DNA from 3 places in the Allobosea sp. 05T438 genome. Region 1 is predicted to be linked to each of the others. Evidence: predicted binding sites of a transcription regulator. Region 1 holds the regulator's gene; each other region holds the start of a gene.
The links. The regulator PhoB, encoded in region 1, activates phosphate uptake and scavenging genes when phosphate is short. The targets are predictions, from matches to a motif close to TGTCATNNANCTGTCAT.
Positions count from the first base shown of each region.

Region 2: a site for PhoB is predicted at 1,818-1,834, ahead of AC1DIN_RS11470 (putative 2-aminoethylphosphonate ABC transporter substrate-binding protein). Genes of this name have one in related genera too.
Region 3: a site for PhoB is predicted at 3,307-3,323, ahead of phnC (phosphonate ABC transporter ATP-binding protein). Genes of this name have one in related genera too.

Region 1 covers NZ_JBFTKQ010000011.1:167,415-173,458, forward strand. Annotated here, with positions in the region: gene AC1DIN_RS20815 (SpoIIAA family protein) at 1-354, shown strand, start outside; gene AC1DIN_RS20820 (DUF3175 domain-containing protein) at 371-655, shown strand; gene phoB (phosphate regulon transcriptional regulator PhoB) at 1,171-1,869, opposite strand; gene phoU (phosphate signaling complex protein PhoU) at 1,886-2,605, opposite strand; gene pstB (phosphate ABC transporter ATP-binding protein PstB) at 2,689-3,495, opposite strand; gene pstA (phosphate ABC transporter permease PstA) at 3,535-4,419, opposite strand; gene pstC (phosphate ABC transporter permease subunit PstC) at 4,432-5,406, opposite strand; gene pstS (phosphate ABC transporter substrate-binding protein PstS) at 5,632-6,044, opposite strand, start outside.
Region 2 covers NZ_JBFTKQ010000004.1:162,366-168,409, reverse strand. Annotated here, with positions in the region: gene AC1DIN_RS11475 (putative 2-aminoethylphosphonate ABC transporter ATP-binding protein) at 1-673, opposite strand, end outside; gene AC1DIN_RS11470 (putative 2-aminoethylphosphonate ABC transporter substrate-binding protein) at 795-1,814, opposite strand; gene phnY (phosphonoacetaldehyde dehydrogenase) at 1,924-3,375, opposite strand; gene phnA (phosphonoacetate hydrolase) at 3,377-4,624, opposite strand; gene AC1DIN_RS11455 (2-aminoethylphosphonate--pyruvate transaminase) at 4,641-5,786, opposite strand; gene AC1DIN_RS11450 (LysR substrate-binding domain-containing protein) at 5,892-6,044, shown strand, end outside.
Region 3 covers NZ_JBFTKQ010000009.1:99,840-105,883, forward strand. Annotated here, with positions in the region: gene phnE (phosphonate ABC transporter, permease protein PhnE) at 1-367, opposite strand, end outside; gene phnE (phosphonate ABC transporter, permease protein PhnE) at 364-1,245, opposite strand; gene phnD (phosphonate ABC transporter substrate-binding protein) at 1,396-2,310, opposite strand; gene phnC (phosphonate ABC transporter ATP-binding protein) at 2,388-3,206, opposite strand; gene AC1DIN_RS18620 (TetR/AcrR family transcriptional regulator) at 3,362-4,054, opposite strand; gene AC1DIN_RS18625 (efflux RND transporter periplasmic adaptor subunit) at 4,207-5,286, shown strand; gene AC1DIN_RS18630 (efflux RND transporter permease subunit) at 5,286-6,044, shown strand, end outside.

The DNA of each region.
Region 1 (6,044 bases):
GGCGCCTACCGCCTGTCGCAGACGCTGACCAGTGACGATCTCGATGGGATCATGGCCGATATCGAGGCGAAGCTCGCGCGACACGAGAAGGTCGGCATCCTCGCCGACCTCACCGATTTCACCGATATGACCCTGGCTGCCGCCTGGAAGGATGCGCGCTACAGCCTCGGCAAGCTCTGGGAGCTGCAGCGCTTCCCGCGCGAGGCGGTGATCACCGACAGGGGCTGGCTTGCCGCCTTCGTCGACCTGCTCAACCCAGCGATCCCCTTCGTGACCGTCCGCACCTTCAAGCCGGAGGAGTACGAGACCGCACTGACCTGGGCCGGTGACATCGAGGGCGGGCCAAACGCCTGACCGACAGGAGGACGCCATGACTGCTCACAAACGCAGATGGTCGGCCGATATCACCACCCGGAGCAACGCGCTCGATCTTGAGAAGGCGGTGTTCAAGCAGGGCGATCCGCGACGGATCGCACGTTCGCTGAAGCGGTCGGCTGAACACAGCCGGCTCCGCAAGTCGAGCCCCTATCGCTCGGCGATGTCGATGCTGACTTTCTACATCAACCGCGCCGGCCGGAACCTGCCGGCCGAGCGGCGCAGGACGCTGGAAGCGGCCAAGCACAGCTTGCGCCGCCTCTTCTACCGAGAGGGCTGAGGCTCCCGCCGGACCCTTTCAGGGATCGTCCTGAAGGGGGCTTCTCGCGGGGCGGCCACCCTTGCGGGCCGGATCATGCGATAGCTGCCGCCGCGCCAACACGGCGCGAAATGCGAGCGCGCTGCCGGGTTTCGTCGCCGGCAGCCAGCTTGCGGATGTCCGCCGGCTTCTCCGCATTCTCATGGGATGGGACAGGCCGCCGTTTCGGATGGTTTGCGGCGCCTTGGTCGAGGCCGACATGGGGCAGCCTCCTCAACGATCCTGCTGCACGTGTTGATGCGGGTGTTGCCCTGCTGGTCGGGCTGGCCCGGCCGGCGCTCGCCACCTGGCGCTGCGCATATCGTGCCCGGCATGATCCGGCTCGCCCGGGCCGTTGTCGCTTCGATTGGCCGGCGGGAATGGCGGCATCTTGCTCATGGCGACCTCCTCTGGCTCGCGCTGACTTTCAGGGTCAACGCGAGCGAGCAGGCGAGACTCACCGTAAGCTGCGATGAGGAGGAGAGCTGGAGCGCCGCTCAGCTGCGCGCAAAAGTCTCGTCGAAGGCGTAGCCGGCGCCGCGCACGGTACGCAGCGGGTCCTTGGTATTGGCGGGCGTGATCGCCTTGCGCAGCCGGCCGACATGGACGTCGACGGTGCGCTCGTCGATATAGACGTCGCGGCCCCAGACGGCGTCGAGCAGCTGGGCGCGCGAATAGACGCGGCCGGGCGCCTGCATCAGGAACTCCAGCAGCCTGAACTCGGTCGGGCCGAGATGCAGCTCGCTGCCGGCGCGGCGGACGCGCCGTGTGGTGCGGTCGAGTTCGAGGTCGCCGGCGGCAAGCAGTCCAGCGACATGGCCCGGCTTGGCGCGGCGCAGCAGCGCCTGGATGCGCGCGATCAGCTCCGGCAACGAAAAGGGCTTCACCACATAGTCGTCGGCGCCGGTCGCGAGCCCGCGCACGCGCTCGGTTTCCTCGCCCCGCGCGGTCAGCATGATGATCGGCACGCGCTCGGTGTCGCGCCGCGACCGCAGCCGGCGGCAGAGCTCGATCCCGGAGAGGCCCGGCAGCATCCAGTCGAGCAGCACGAGATCGGGGGTGTGGTCGCGCAGATGAAGCTCCGCATCGTCCCCGCGCGCCACGCTGTCCACCTCGAAGCCCTCGGCTTCGAGATTGTAGCGCAGCAGCAGGGTCAGCGGCTCCTCGTCCTCGACGATCAGGATGCGTGCGGCCATGATTCCTTGCCTCGCCTCAGCTGCCCGTGACCGCCTCGACTTCGATATTGGTCGTGTCGAGCTTCGGCCGATTCACGTCGAGCGAGTCGCCGGTGATGAGGTAATGGATCGTCTCGGCGATGTTGGTGGTGTGGTCGCCGATGCGCTCGATGTTCTTCGCGCAGAACAGGAGATGCGTGCAGAAGGTGATGTTGCGCGGATCCTCCATCATGTAGGTCAGGAGTTCGCGGAACAGCGAGGTGTAGAGCGCATCGATCTCGTCGTCGCGGCGCCAGACCTCGAGCGCCTTCTGCTCATTGCCTGCGGCGTAGGCGTCGAGCACGTCCTTGAGTTGCGCCTGCACGAGGCGGCTGATGTGCTCGAGCCCGACCACGGCGCGGTGCGGCGGCTGGAACTGGCCGGCGATGGCGACGGCGCGCTTGGCGATGTTCTTGGCGAGATCGCCGACGCGTTCGATGTCGGCCGCGATGCGGATCGCCGAGATCAGTTCGCGCAGGTCGTTCGCGAGCGGCTGGCGCCGGGCAATGGTCAGCACCGCCTTCTCTTCGACGTCCCGCTGCAGGTTGTCGAGGCGCTGGTCGGCGGTGATGATCTTCTGGGCGAGGCCGGTGTCGCGGCGCACCAGCGCCACGGTGGAGTCGCCCAGCATGCGCTCGGCCATGCCGCCCATTTCGGCAAGACTGCGGCGGATGCCTTCGAGATCGGTATCGTAGGAGCGGACGATGTGGTCGGTCATGGCGTTATCCTCAAAGCATTTTCAAGCGAAATCGGACCGGTTCGCGCGAAGAAAATGCGACAAACAAAGAACTCTGCCGCGGCTCAGCCGAACCGGCCGGTGACGTAGTCCTGCGTCTGCTTCTTGGCCGGGTTCATGAAGATGGTGTTGGTCGGCGCGAACTCGATGACCTCGCCCAGATACATGAAGGCGGTGTACTGCGAGATGCGTGCAGCCTGCTGCATGTTGTGCGTCACGATGGCGATGGTGAAGTCGCTCTTCAGCTGCTCCAGCAGGTCCTCGATCTTGCCGGTCGAGATCGGGTCGAGCGCGGAGGTCGGCTCGTCGAACAGGATCACTTCCGGCTTCTGCGCGATGGTGCGGGCGATGCACAGGCGCTGCTGCTGGCCGCCGGAGAGGCCCATGCCGGAGCTCTTCAGCTTGTCCTTGACCTCGTCCCACAGCGCGGCACGGCGCAGCGCGCCCTCGACACGGTCGTCGAGCTCGGACTTCGGCGGCTTCTCGTAGAGGCGGATGCCGAAGGCGACGTTGTCGTAGATCGACATCGGGAAGGGCGTCGGCTTCTGGAAGACCATGCCGACGCGCGAGCGCAGCTCGTTCACGTCGACGTCGTTGGAGATGATGTTGCGGCCATCGAGCAGGATCTCGCCGGTGGCCTTCTGCTCGGGATAAAGCGAGTAGATGCGGTTGAAGATGCGCAGCAGGGTCGACTTGCCGCAGCCGGACGGGCCGATCAGCGCGGTGACGTGCCGGTCGCGGAAATCGAGATTGATGTTCTTCAGCGCCCTGTGCTCGCCGTAGTAGAAATCGAGGTTCTTCACCGCGATCCGGACGGGCGCTTCGGCATCGAGCGTCTGCGGGGAGAGTTCAAGGGTCGAAAGCATCGACATGGTCCTCAAGGTCGGGCGCGACCGGGTTGGATTCAAGTCTTATTTGCCGCCAGCGACGACGCGGCGGGCAATGAGCGAAAGCAGCAGGATCGAGACCGTGATGATCAGCGATCCCGCCCAGGCGAGCTGCTGCCAGTTCTCGTACGGAGCAGAGGCAAACTGATAGATCGTGACGGGCAGGTTCGAGACGCCGCCAGCGAGCGAGGGCGAGAACCAGAAATTGTTGTTCAGAGCCGTGAAGAGCAGCGGTGCCGTCTCGCCAGCGATGCGGGCGAGCGCCAGCAGGATGCCCGTCATCATGCCGGCCTTCGCCGCACGCCAGGTCACGGAGGTGATGACGACCGAAGGCGGCGCGCCCAGCGCGGCCCCCGCCTCGCGCAGCGGGCCGGGGACGAGGTTCAGCATGTCCTCGGTGGTGCGCACGATGACCGGGATCGCGATGATGCCGAGCGCGACGCCGCCGGCCCAGCCGGAATAGCCGCGGAAGGGCTCGACCAGGATGACGTAGACGAACAGGCCGATCAGGATCGACGGCGCCGAGAGCAGGATGTCGTTGATGAAGCGGATCAGGTGCGCGAGCTTGGAACCCCTGCCGTATTCGGCGAGCCAGGTGCCCGCCAGAACCCCGATCGGGGTCGCGATGGCAATGCCGAGGAAGGTCAGCACGAAGGATCCGACGATGGCGTTGGCGAGGCCACCGCCTTCCGTGCCCGGGCCGGGAGTGACCGCGGTGAAGGTGGCGAGCGAGAGGCCGCCGATGCCCTTCACCAGCAACATGCCGAGGATCCAGAACAGCACGAAGATGGCGCAGAAAGTGAAGCCGGTCGCGATGATCTTCATCAGCCGGTCGGCGGTGCGGCGGGACTGGCGCACGCGCCCCCAGGGGGTGTGCGGCAGCTCGCGGGGCGTGGTCGTCATGGTCATGGACGAAAGACCTCAGTAGCGCTTGACGCGGGCGACCAGCAGCCGCGCGATGACGAGGACGACGAAGGTGACGAAGAACAGGATGCAGCCCAGCGCGATCAGCGCGTTGAGCTGCAGGCCCATCGCCTCGTTGAATTCGTTGGCGATGCGCGAGGCGATGGTCGAGCCGGGATCGAGGATCGAGGCCGACAGGCGGTTGGCGTTGCCGACGACGAAGGTGACGGCCATCGTTTCGCCGAGCGCGCGGCCGAGGCCGAGCATGATCGCGCCGATGATCGAGACGCCGGCCTGCGGCACCAGCACGTGGCGCACGACCTCCCATGTCGTCGCCCCGATGCCGTAGGCGCTTTCGCGGAGCACGGAGGGGATCTGCTCCAGCATGTCGCGGGTGATCGAGGCGATGAACGGCACGATCATGAAGGCCAGGATCAGGCCGGCGGTGAAGATGCCGAGGCCCGAGGGCGAGCGTGAATAGAGGATGGTGCCGACGACCGGCATGCCCTCGACGATGTTCGAGAGCGGGATCTGCACATAGGCCGCGAAGAGCGGCACGAAGACGAACAGGCCCCACATGCCGTAGATGATCGAGGGCACGGCGGCGAGCAGCTCGATCGCCGTGGCGACCGGCTTCTTGAACCAGCCCGGCGCCAGCTGGGTCAGGTAGACCGCAATGCCGAGCGAAAGCGGCACGCCGATCGCCAGCGCGATCAACGCCGTCGAGAGCGTGCCGACGATGGCCGGCCAGGCGCCGTACTGCTCGTTCTGCGTATCCCAGACGCTGGAGGTGATGAAACCGAGGCCGAACTCGCGGAAGGCCGGCCAGCCGCCGATGATCATCGAGATCATGATGCCGGCGAGCAGCACCAGCACGAGCAGCGCCGCCGCGAAGCTGGCATTGCGGAAGAAGAGGTCGAAGCCCGCCTTCGGCGTCCTGCGGGCGGCCGGCCTCGCGCCGGGGATGCTCGTCATGTCGGTTGCTGCGGTCATCCGCGGAGGCTCCGGTGTCGTGGCAGAGGTTGCCTGCAGCCGGTCACCCGACTCCGATCAACCTCAGCCCTCATCCTGAGGAGCGCTCCGCAGGAGCGTCCCGAAGGAGGCTCCAGTGCGCTCTGGATCATCCTTCGCGACGCCGCATACCGCGGCTCCTCAGGATGAGGGCTGCATGTATCGGTGAGGCGGGACTGGCCCGCCTCACCTTGTCGCTGGCAGCGATCAGAAGATCGGCTTGCCGGCGGTGTCGGTCACGCCCTTCCAGGCGTTGCGGACCTGATCCTTCACGGTCGACGGCAGGGCGACGTAATCGAGCTCGCTCGCCAGCTTGTCGCCGCTCTTGTAGGCCCAGTCGAAGAACTTCAGCGCGGCCTGCACCTCTTCCGGCTTCTCCGGCTTGGCATGGACCAGGATGAAGGTCGCCGAGGTGATCGGCCAGGCATCCGCGCCCTTCTGGTTGTTGAGCGAGATGCCGAAGCCCGGCTGCTCCTGCCAGTTGGCGTTGGCGGCGGCGGCCTGGAAGGCCTTCTCCTCAGGAGCCGGGAAGTTGCCGTCGGCGTTCTTCACCAGGGCGTGGGCGAGCTTGTTCTGCTTGGCATAGGCGTACTCGACATAGCCGATCGAGTTGGCGACCT
Region 2 (6,044 bases), on a different contig from region 1:
CCTCCGGCGTGCCAACCTGCTCGACGGCACCGTCCCGCATCACGACGATGCGGTCGGCCATCGCAAGCGCTTCCTCCTGATCGTGCGTCACCATGATCGTGGTCACGCCGAGCCGCTGCTGCAGCGATCGCATTTCGTCGCGCAGGCGCAGCCGGACCTTGGCGTCGAGGGCGGAGAGCGGCTCGTCGAGCAGCAGCAGTTCGGGCGAGGTGGCAAGCGCGCGCGCCAGCGCCACCCGCTGCTGCTGCCCACCTGAAAGCTGAATCGGGTATTTCTTGCCCTGGTCGGGCAGGCCGACGAGCGTCAGCAACTCGTCGACGCGGCGGGCGATGTCGCCGGAGGAGCGACGCCGGTTGACGAGACCGTAGCCGATATTGTCGGTGACGGTGAGATTGGGGAAGAGCGCGTAGGATTGGAAGACGATCCCGAAGTCGCGCTCCGACGGACTTGCCCGCGACACGTCGCGCCCGCCCATATGGATGGTGCCGCCATCCTGCTGGTCGAGGCCGGCGATGGCCCGCAGCAATGTCGTCTTGCCGCAGCCGGACGGCCCGAGAAAGCAGACGAACTCGCCGCGGCGGATGTCGAGATCGATATCGTGCAACGCCCGAAACGCGCCGTAATTCTTGGCGAGGGCTCGGATCGAGAGGAATGGGGCCGTAGTCGTGGACATCGTGCCGACCTTCATCTGAACGGGCAGTGATCAGGCTCGCGTGCAACGGCGAAGCCGCTCTCTTGCGTCTTGCACAGACCATGCCGCCGGCAGCTTGCGCGGGCCGGCGGCATGGCAAGGCTCAGTTCTTCGGCGCCGCCTTGGATTCGTAGCGCTTCGACCATTCGGCGAGCACGCGCTCGCGATTGTCGGCCATCCAGGTCAGGTCGTTTTTGATCATCCCCGCCTCGGCATTGGCAGGATAGTTCGCCGGCTTGTTCTCGACACCCGGCGCAGCCACGATGGCGTAGGTCTTCGAGTAGAGTTCGTTCGCCTCCTTGGTCGTCGACCAGTCGGCGATCTTCTTGGAGACGGAGAGGTTCTTGCTACCCTTGACGATGGCGCTGGCTTCCATTTCCCAGCCCACGCCTTCCTTCGGAATCACGACCTCGATCGGCGCGCCTTTGCTCTTCTCGGAAGCGCCGCGCATGTCGAGCGCCAGACCGATGGTGCGCTCGCCGCGCGCCGCCTGCACGCAGGGCGCGGAGCCCGAATGCAGATATGCTGCGATGTTCTCGTGCAGCCCGTCCATGAACTTCCAGCCCTCGGCCTCGCCCATGCTCTGCAGCCAGCCGGCGACCATCAGATAGCCGGTGCCGGAGGAGGCCGGATGGGGCATCACGATCTTGCCCTTGAAAGCCGGGTTGAGCAGGTCCTTCCACGAGCTCGGCACGGGCACGCCCTTGGCCTCGGCGGTATTGTAGCAGACGACGCCGAGATAGGCGTCCATGCCGGTCCAGGTATAGGGGCTGTTGGCATCGCGGAACACCGGCTTCAGCGCATCGGCGCCGGCCGGCTTGTAGGTTTCCAGCAACCCGGCCTTCTCGAACATGAGCAGGCTCGATGCCGCCAGGCCCATCACCATGTCCGCCCGCGGATTGTCCTTTTCGGCCAGGAAGCGGGCGGTGATGACGCCGGTGGAGTCGCGGACCCAGACGACCTCCGCTTCGGGCACCGCCTTCTCGATCGAGGCCTTGAACGGCCCGAGTTGGTCGTTCTCCAGCGCGGTGTAGATCGTCACCTTCGTCTTTTGGGCCTGCGCGGCGCCGGGAAGCGCGAGTGCGAAAGCGCCGATAACACAGGAAGCAAGCCAGCTCTTCATTGTTCTCATCCCCTCGTTATGTTCAGTTTGGGCACTCTTTCGGCGCTTCATTCCCCTGGATTTGGAAAAGCCGGCGGGTCGAGCCGCCGGCTTTGGTCTTTCTTCGTCTTCAAGCGGTCCAGGGCATCGACCAGGTCTTGACGTTTGTGAAGGATTTCATGGCTTCGACGACGCCCTCCTTGTAGCCGAGGCCGGAATCCTTGATGCCGCCGAAGGGGGACATCTCGATGCGGTAGCCCGGGACCTCCCAGAGATTGACGGTGCCGACATCGAGTTCCGCGACGAAGCGCTGGATGTAATCGTAGCGGTTGGTGCAGATGCCGGAAGAGAGACCATAGGCGGTCGAGTTCGAGATCCGGATGACCTCGGCGATGTCGTCGGGCACGCGGACGATCGGGATCACCGGGCCGAAGGTCTCCTCGTGCACCAGCTCGCAATCATAGGGGATGCGGTCGACCACCGTCGGGTGGAACAGCGCGCCCTCGGCCCTCTTGCCGTAGAGCACCTCGGCCCCCTTCGTCACGGCATCGTCGACGCGGGCCTGGAAGAGCGCGGCCGAGCGGGCGTTGATAACGGTGCCGACATCGGTCTGCGGGTCCATCGGGTCGCCGCATTTCAGCTTCCTGGCCTTCTCGACCACCAGCTTGGAGAAGGCGTCGGCGACGCTCTCGACCACCAGGATGCGCTTCACCGCCGTGCAGCGCTGGCCGGAGTTCTTGGTCGCGCCGGTGACGGCGAGCTCGGCCGCCTTGTCGAGATCGGCATCCTCCATGACGATCAGCGGGTCGTTGCCGCCGAGTTCCAGCACGATGCGCTTGTAGCCGGCGGTATTGGCGATGTGCTTGCCGACCCTGACCGAGCCGGTGAAGGTCACCAGATCCGCGTCGGGATCGGTAATCATCGCATCGCCCATGGTCGAGGGGTTGCCGGTGACGACCGAGAGCATCTCCGGCGGCAGCCCGGCTTCGTAGAGCACATCGGCCAGCGCCAGCGCCGTCAGCGGCGTCAGTTCCGTCGGCTTCAGCACGAGGCGATTATTGGTCGCGATCGCCGGGGCCAGCTTGTGGCTGACCATGTTGAGCGGGTGGTTGAACGGGGTGATCGCCGAGATCACGCCGAGCAGCGGCTGGCGCGTCGTGAAGATCTTGCGCGCCTTGCCGTTCGGCGAGATGTCGCAGGAGAACATCTCGCCATCGTCCTTGATGGTGAGCTGCGCCGCGAAGGACCAGACGTCATAGGCGCGGCTGGCCTCGTAGAGCGAGTCCTTCCAGCACAGGCCGGCTTCCGCCGTGATCAGCTTGGCGAAGAGCTCCTTGCGGTCGCGCAGCAGTTCGGCTGTCTTCTGCAGGATCTGCTGGCGCTCGTAGCGCGTTAGCTTCGGCTTGAAGGCCCTGGCCTGCGCGAAGGCCTCCCGGACATGTTCGGGCCGAGCGGCCGGGATCAGGCCGACGACGCTGTCGTCATAGGGGTTGCGGACCTCGACCATGTCGTCTGTCGAGACCAGCTTGCCGGCGATCCGCATCGTCTCGCGCCGCACCGGCGGCTTCACCGTCGCGTTCATCTCAGCTCACCAGGTTCAGGGCGACGTCGAAGACGTCGAAATTGCGCAAGGTTCGGCCCTCCGGCACCGAGATCGGCCGGTTGGCGATCATTGGCACGCGCTGCTCGGTGATGCCGCCATGCGAGCGTAGCGGCTCGGTCAGGCCGGAGAGATCGTGCCTGTCGGGCGAGGTGCCGATGACCTTCTGGCGCGTCGAGACCACGACGACATCGCCGATCCGGTCGGCCGGCAGCTCGAAGCGCTCGCAGGCTTCCGCCGCGGTGACCGCGAGCGCGATGCCGTCGATGCCGGAGATGCGGGCCGCGACCTCAGACTGGTCGGCACCATCAGGCAGATAGACCGTGGCGAAGGAGCCGAGCGCGCCGTGATGGACGACATAGGGGTCGGTGATCGGCAGGATCACGCGCATCGTGCCCTTGCCGTACCATTCGTCCATCAGCGTTTGGAGATAGACCACATCCGGCTCGCCGTTCGGCAGGTGCTTGTCGTTCATGCCGTGGTCAGCGGTGATGACCAGTGTGCAGCCGAGCGCATCGAGCTGGCCGACGTAAGTATCGAACATGGCATAGAAGGAGTCCGCCATCTCCGAGCCGGGCGCCGCCTTGTGCTGCACATAATCGGTGGTCGAGAGGTACATCAGGTCCGGCTTGAAGCTGTCCAGCAGCTTGACGCCGGCGGCGAAGACGAACTCGGAGAGATCGGCCGAATAGACGGATGGCACGGGCATGCCGACGAAATCGAGCACGTCCGCGATGCCGTTCTCCGCCTTGTTGGCCTTGTCGGCTTTCTCCGAGGAGAAGGCGATCGCCGTGCCGCTGGTAAAATCGAGACCCTTGCCCAGCAGGGTGCGCAGCTTGTCCTTGGCGGTGACCATCGCGACCTTGAAGCCGGCCTTCTGGAACGCGGCCAGGATGGTCGGCGCCCGCAGGAAGCGGGCATCGTTCATCATCACCTCTTCCTTGGCCTCGCGGTCGTAGAAGAAGTTGCCGGCGATGCCGTGCACGGCCGGCGGGCGGCCGGTGATGATCGAGAGGTTGTTCGGGTTGGTGAAGCTCGGGATCACCGAATAGGCGTGGGTGCTGGCGCCGGTCTTCATGATCCGGTCGAGGTTCGGCGTCAGCCCCTTGGCACTGGCGGCCTCGATATAGGCCGGCTCCGAGCCGTCCATGCAGATCACCACCGTCGGGCGCTGCGGCCGCGCATATTCGCGATCATTTACAACGACATCCGATCCGATCTTCGTGTGCATTGTCATGGCTGGATCCTCACGCAGCCGACTTCAGGCCGACGCCCATCTCGGCCAGGACGTCCGAGACCGTGGCGACGAAGGCCTTCATATCCTGCGCACCGAGGGCGCCGATGCAGCCGATGCGGAAGCTGTCGGCGACTGTCAGCTTGCCGGGATAGATCACGTAGCCGGCATCCTTCAGCGTGTCGTAGAAGCGCTGGAAGACGAAGTTCTTGTCCTCAGGCATGTGGAAGGTGACGATGATCGGCGCCTGCCGGGCCGCCGGCAGCAGCGTCCGGAAGCCGAGCTCCTGCATGCCCTCGATCAGGATGCGCGCATTGTCGGCATAGCGCTCGCCGCGCCCGGCGACGCCGCCTTCCGCCCAGAATTCCTGCAGCGCCGCATGGAACGCGACGATGACATGGATCGGCGGGGTGAAGCGGTACTGCCCGGTGCGTTCGAAGGTTGCGTGCTGATCGTGGAGGTCGAGCACGAGCGTGGTGGCGTTGCCTTTCGTCTCGGCCAGGGCGCTCCGGCGGGCAATGACGAAGCCGAGACCGGGCACCCCCTGGATGCACTTGTTCGAAGAGGCGGCCACCGCATCGAAATAGACCTCCCGGCTGTCGAGCGGCAGCGCCCCGAAGGCGCTCATCGAATCGATCAGCAGGCGCCTGCCATGGCGCTTGACCAGCGCCGCAACGGCCTCGATCGGGTTGCGGATGCCGCTCGTCGTTTCGCAATGCACCACGAAGACATGGCTGATCGCAGCATCGGCGACGAGCATCCGGTCGACCTCGGCGAGGTCGGGCGGCATGTCCTCGGCAGTCTCGTGGACGGCGACATCGCGACCCGCGATCTCGAGGATGCGCTTGGCGCGCTGGCCATAGGCGCCGTTGATCAGGATCAGCACCTTGCCGCCGCGTGGCACGAAGCTCGTCAGCATGGCCTCGACCGCGAAGGTGCCCGAGCCCTGCATCGGCACGGTGACAAAGCTGCCCTCGCCATGGATGACCTTCGGAAGCTCCTCCATCACGGCCTTGTTGATGCCGACAAAGGTGGCGTCCCGTGAGCCCCAGTCATGCACCATGGCCTCCTTGATCGCCTTGCTGGTCGTCAGCGGTCCGGGCGTAAGGAGGAGGGGATCACCGGTCTCTGAAACGGCGGGGCGGCGGGCGTGGACCATGTCGATCTCGCTTTTTGCGTTGCAGCGGATGGCGAAACGGTAGGGCTAGATTTGACATAGCTCCAATACATCCTATCCATGCGATCCATAGAGGGTGTCTATGTCATGGCGATCAGCTATTCCGGCTTGTCGGCGTTCCACGCGGTGGCGGAAGCCGAGAGCTTTACCGGCGCCGCCAAGGCGCGCCATGTCAGCCAGCCGACACTCTCGGCGCAGGTTCGCACGCTAGAGGACGCCTATGGCGTGCGCTTGTTCGAT
Region 3 (6,044 bases), on a different contig from region 1:
CCACGCGGTTGGCGACGACGTTGCGGGCCGCGAGGAAGCCGAAGGGCAAAGCGAGCGTCGCCGCCAGAACGGTGCCGAGAAAGGCGATGGCGATCGTCTCGAACAGCGCCTGCACGAAGATCAGCGCGCGGGTCCAGGAACCGGGATTGGGCGGCAGCATCAGGGCGACGAAGGAGCCGAGATTGCCGAGCCCGGCGAGGATCTTCCAGAGCGAGGTCTCGAGCGTCGTCAGCCCGTAGAGGAAGAGGCCGAGCAGGGCGACGACGGTGCCGATCGTGGCGAGCTTCGTCTTGAGCGAGCCGCGGATCGCAGCCTGGTGGCGGGTGAGGATATCGGCGCGCTCGGCCGGGGTGAAGGCGAGGCTCATCGGCCATGCTCCAGGCTGAGGAGGGCGTGGCGCAGCCGCTCGGTGCCGTAGTCGATCAGCATCACCGTGACGATGATGAGCAGCAGGATGGCGCTGACATCGGTGAAGTAGAATTTGCGGATGGCCTCGATCAGGTCCTGGCCGATGCCGCCGGCGCCGACGAAGCCCATGATCGAGGCGCCGCGGACATTGATCTCGAAGCGCAGCAGCGCATAGCTGGCGAAGTTCGAGAGCACCTGCGGCACCACCGCGAAGCGCACGATCTGCCACCAGCTGCCGCCGGCGGCGGTGACGCCGTCGACCGGCTTCAGATCGATATTCTCGACCACCTCGGAGAAGAGCTTGCCGAGCGCGCCCATGGTGTGGATGGCGATGGCGAGCACGCCGGGCAGCGGGCCGAGGCCGAAGGCGATGACGAAGATCAGCGCGAAGACGATCTCGGGAACGGTGCGGCAGAATTCGAGATAGCGGCGGACCGCGAAGCGCAGCCAGGCGGACCGGCCGAGATTGGCAGCCGCGGCGAAGCAGAACAGGAAGGCGCCGACCACGCCGAGCACGGTGCCGACATAGGCGATCAGGATGGTCTGCCAGAGCAGCTTCAGCCAGCCCTTCAGGCCCCAGTACCATTCGGCGAGGTCGGCGCCGAGGCTGGAGAGGCGCAGCGTCGGCAGCGTCTCGAAGATGTATTTCGGGAAGCGGTGGATGTTCTCGGCGAACTTGCCGAGATCGACTTCCGAGCCCCGCGCTGCGAGCAGGACGCAGACGATGAACACGGCGGCGCCGATCAAGGCCTGCCGGCGCTTGGCCACGGCCGCCTGACGATAGGTCTCGGCATGGGCCCGGATGGCCGGGTCGTTGCGGTCGATCGCGAGGGTCATGAGCGTCCGTTACCGGAGAGGGCGCCAAGTCGCGCCGCAACCGTCATGCTCGCCCTTGTGGCGAGCATCCAAGTCTTGAAAGCTGCAAAAGGCAGGGAAGATGTGGATGGTCGGGACAAGCCCGACCATGACGGCGAGCGTGCGTGCTGCTTACGACGACTTCTTCTTCCGCAGGTCGTCGACGAACTTGTTGAGCTCGATGATCGGGTCGTAGGCCTTGTTGTCGACGGCGACGAGCGGGCCCTGCTTGCCTTCATAGATCTTGTCGAAGGCGGCCTTGTCCTTGGTGGCGAGGTTCAGCACCGCGTCGCGGATCTTCGCCTTGAGGTCATCAGGCAGGTCCGTGAGATAGGCCATCGGCGAGTTCACGATCTGCTCGGACTTGTAGATGATCCGGAAGTCGTCGGCCTTGACCATGTTCTTGCGGGCCATGCGCTGCAGGTTGGATTCCTGCTCGTCGTTCCACCAGTTGGCGGCGATGTCGACGGTGCCCTGCTGCAGCGCGATGACCGCGTTCTCGTGGCTGCCGGTGTAGACGACCTTGGAGAAGAAGGTTTCCGGCTCGATCTTCATCTGGTTGAGGACGAAGCGCGGCACGTTGTTGCCCGAAGTGGAGTTCGGATCGACGAGGCCGAGATTCTTGCCCTTGAGGTCCTCGACCTTCTGGTAGGGCGAGTCCTTCTTCACGTAGAAGACCGAGTGATAGCCCTTGGTGCCGTCGAGATTGGTCTCGATGGCGAAGGCATCGACCTTGGCGCCGGTCATGCGGGCGCGGGCGAAGGAAGCCGGGCCGTACATGCCGATATGGATGTTGCCGGCGCGCTGGCCCTCGATGATCGCGGCGTAGTCATTGGCGATGCGCAGCGTCACCTTGGTGCCGAGTTCCTTCGCGAGGTAGTTCACGAAGGGGGTGTAGCGCTCGACGACGCCCGAGGCATTCTCGGCCGGGATGATCGCGAAGACGAGCTCCGGATACTTCGCCTTCCAGTCCTGGGCGAAGGCCGGGGCAGCGGCGGCCGCGAGGCCGGCGGCCGCGAGCTTGAGGGTATGGCGACGGGTCAGCATTGGGTCTGCTCCTGGTTGCTGTCGGGCTGGTCTTCTCGCAGCGGCGGCCTCCGGCCGCGCCGGCGATCCTTCGCTTGTCAGGCGATCTTCTGGCGCGCGCGCTTCGCTTCGGAGGCGGCGATGGCGTCGAGCGCATCCAGCGCCTCGGCGCCGGCATCCTTGGCCTCGATGCCGTAGAGTTCGGCCGCGACCTCGCGGGTCAGCGCCTGCGGCACGTCGTCGAACACCACCTTGCCGGCCGACATGCCGATCAGCCGGTCGCAATACTTCGCAGCGATGTCGAGGTCGTGCAGGTTGCACATCACGGTGATGCCGTCCTCGCGATTGATGCGGAACAGCGCGTCCATGACGACCTGGGTGTTGCGCGGGTCGAGCGAGGCAATCGGCTCGTCGGCGAGGATGATGCGCGGCTCCTGGACGAGCGCGCGGGCGATGGCGACGCGCTGCTGCTGGCCGCCGGACAGGGTCTCGGCGCGCTGTGCCAACAGATGCCCCATATCGAGACGCTCGAGCGCCGCAATGGCGCGGATCTTGTCGTCTTCCGAGAAGCTCTTGACCAGGGTCAGGGCGGCGGAGCGGTGGTTCAGGCGCCCGAGCAGCACATTGGTCAGCACGTCCAAGCGGCCGACGAGGTTGAACTGCTGGAAGATCATCGCCGTGTCACGGCGCCAGCGCCGCAGCGAGGCCCCCTTCAGCGCCGTGACCTCCTGCTCCTCGCAGGCGATCCGGCCGGAGGTTGGCTCGGCCAGCCGATTCAGCATGCGCAGCAGGGTTGATTTGCCGGCTCCGGACCTGCCGATCACGCCAACCATCTCTCCCTTCGGGATCGACAGCGAGACATTGTCGACAGCGTTCTTGTCGCCAAAGCGCTTGGTCAGACCTTCGATACGCAGCATGTGGTGGGTTCTCGCGCACGATGCGGGCATGAGCGCAGCCCCGTCCGGCCCAAGCCGGGGGGCAACGCGTCTCCATGGCGACGAGAGCTAGCGGCCGCTGATGACAGCGGCGTGACAGTGGCCGAAAGCGCGGTTGGGCGGCCCCGAAGGCCTTGTCAGAGCGAGTTCAGCAGCGCATCGACGCAGGCGCGCACATAGGCTTTCCGTTGGGCGGCCGGCATCGGCTTGACCCCGAGAAGGCCGCGCAATTGATGCAGGCCGCGCAGCATGCCGACGAACTGCTCGGCGAGGAGATCAGCTTCGGCGAGGCCGAGCGGCCGGGCGACGCCGTCGCCGACGCGTGACCGTTCGATGAGCAGCGTCACGATCGCGGCGCTCATTCTCTTGGCGCCAGCCTCATAGGCGACGCGGCCGAGCTCGGGAAAGCGCGGCGAGGCGCTGACCACGAGCCGGTGCAGATCGAGGGAGGCCGGGCGCAGCATGAGCTTGAGCATGTCCTCGCCCAGGCGCGCCAGGGCGCTGCGCAGATCGGCGGCGGGCGACGCCTGCTCGAGCGGCAGAGTCAACGTTTCCGTGAGGCCGGCACAAATCGCCTTGAACAGCGCTTCCTTATCGGCGAAATGGCTGTAGATCGTCTGTTTCGCAACACCGGCCCGATGGGCGATCTGGTCGAGGCTCGCGCGTTCGAACCCCTCCGCGAGGAAGGTTTCGGCGGCAGCGCGGGTGATGGCGTCGTGCTTGTCGGGGCGCCCGCGTTCGGCGGAAGGGGATTTGGCCGGGTTCGTTTCGGTCTGGTTGGAGTCGAGCAGGCGGGTCTTGGTGCCGTTTCGCCGGAGGGGTTTCGGCACGGGTCTTGCCTCGGCGTCTGCCGGTTCGTTGAGAGAGGTCGCCCGGTGACGGCGGAGAGGGGTATCAGCCATGCTCCCCCGCGCAGGTGGCCTCTTATCAAACTAGACTGTCCAGTCTAAGATAGTCGCGCGGTATCGGAGCGTCCAGTCTTATGAAGCGGTTTGTTCTCCTCGTCGTGGTCGCGGCGCTCGCCGGCGGCGGCTATTACGCCTACCGCAACCAGCGTGCCGGCACGCAGCAGGCCCAGGCCAGCGCCGTTTCCGGGCCGCGCGCCGTGCCGGTGGAGGTGGCTTCCGTCGAGACGATGACCGTCAACGAGGAGGTCGAGGCGCTCGGCACGCTCGCCGCGGATGAATCCGTGATCATCGCTTCCGAAATCGCCGGCCGCGTCGTCGCTCTCGGCTTCAAGGAGGGCGAGCGGGTCAAGGCCGGTCAGGATCTGGTTAAGCTCGATACCGCCATCCTCGATGCCGAGCTGAAGCAGGCGCTGGCCGATCTCGGGCTGGCGCGCGACACCAACGAGCGGCTGAGGGCGCTGGTGCAGCGCGGCTCGGGCACGCAGGTCGCGCTCGACGAGTCGACGGCGCGGCTCGCCTCCAGCGAGGCGCGCGTCCAGCTTGCCAAGGCCAAGCTCGCGCAATCGACCATCGTCGCGCCGTTCAGCGGCGTCGTCGGCCTGCGCTCGGTCGGCATCGGCGATTATGTCTCCGTCGGCAAGCCGCTGATCGTGCTGACCAGCATCGACCCGATCAAGGTCGATTTCCGGGTGCCGGAGATTTATCTGAGCCGCGTCAAGGTCGGCCAGCCCGTCCAGGTGCGCGTCGATGCCGTTCCGGACCGGACTTTCACGGGCCAGATCTTCGCGATCGACCCGGTCGTCGACGTCAACGGCCGCGCGATCCGCCTGCGCGCCAACGTTCCGAACGGCGACCTCGCCCTGAAGCCCGGCCTTTTCGCCCGGCTGTCGATCACGGTCGACCAGCGCGAGAACGCCATGATCATCCCCGAGATGGCGGTGGTCCCGGACGGTGTCGGCAAGATGATCTACGTGGCCGAGAACGGCAAGGCGCGCCGCGTCGCGGTCGAGCTCGGCAAGCGGCTGCCCGGCAAGGTCGAGGTGGTCAGCGGGCTGAAGCCCGGCATGCAGATCATCACCGCCGGTCAGATGCGGCTGCGTGACGGCAGCACCATCTCCATCAAGGAAAAGCCTGTCCAGACGAGCCAGCTCTGATGAGCCTCTTCGAACTCTTCGTCCGCAGGCCCGTCCTCTCGACGGTGCTGAGCCTGCTGGTGATGCTGATCGGCATCGTCTGCTATGGCCGCCTCACCGTCCGCGAATACCCGAATATCGACGAGCCGATCGTCTCGGTGCAGACGATCTATCGCGGTGCCTCGGCTGAGATCATCGAGACCCAGGTCACGCAGATCCTGGAGAACTCGATCGCCGGCATCGAGGGCATCGAGATCATCTCCTCGGCCAGCCGCCAGGAACGCAGCCAGATCTCGGTGCGCTTCCGCCCGGACATCGACCCCGATGTCGCCGCGTCGGACGTGCGTGACCGCGTCAGCCGTGTGCGCGGGCGCATGCCGGAAGAGATCGACGAACCGATCATCGCCAAGGTCGAGGCGGATTCGCAGCCGGTCCTTTATCTGTCGCTGACCAGCACGCGGCATAGCCCGCTCGAGCTGACCGACTTTGCCGATCGTTTCATCGCCGAGCGCGTCCAGAACATCACGGGCGTCGCCGAGGTCCGCATCCTCGGCCAGCGGCAATATGCGATGCGCATCTGGCTCGATCGCTCGCGCCTCTCGGCCTATGACGTGACCGTCCAGCAGATCGAGGCGGCGGTTCGCGCCCAGAACATCGAGATTCCGTCGGGCCGGATCGAGAGCAGCGACCGCGAGTTCACCGTGCTGTCGCAGACCGGCCTGGTCACGCCGGAGCAGTTCCGAGAGATCGTGGTGAAGGATGCCGCCGGCTTCCCGATC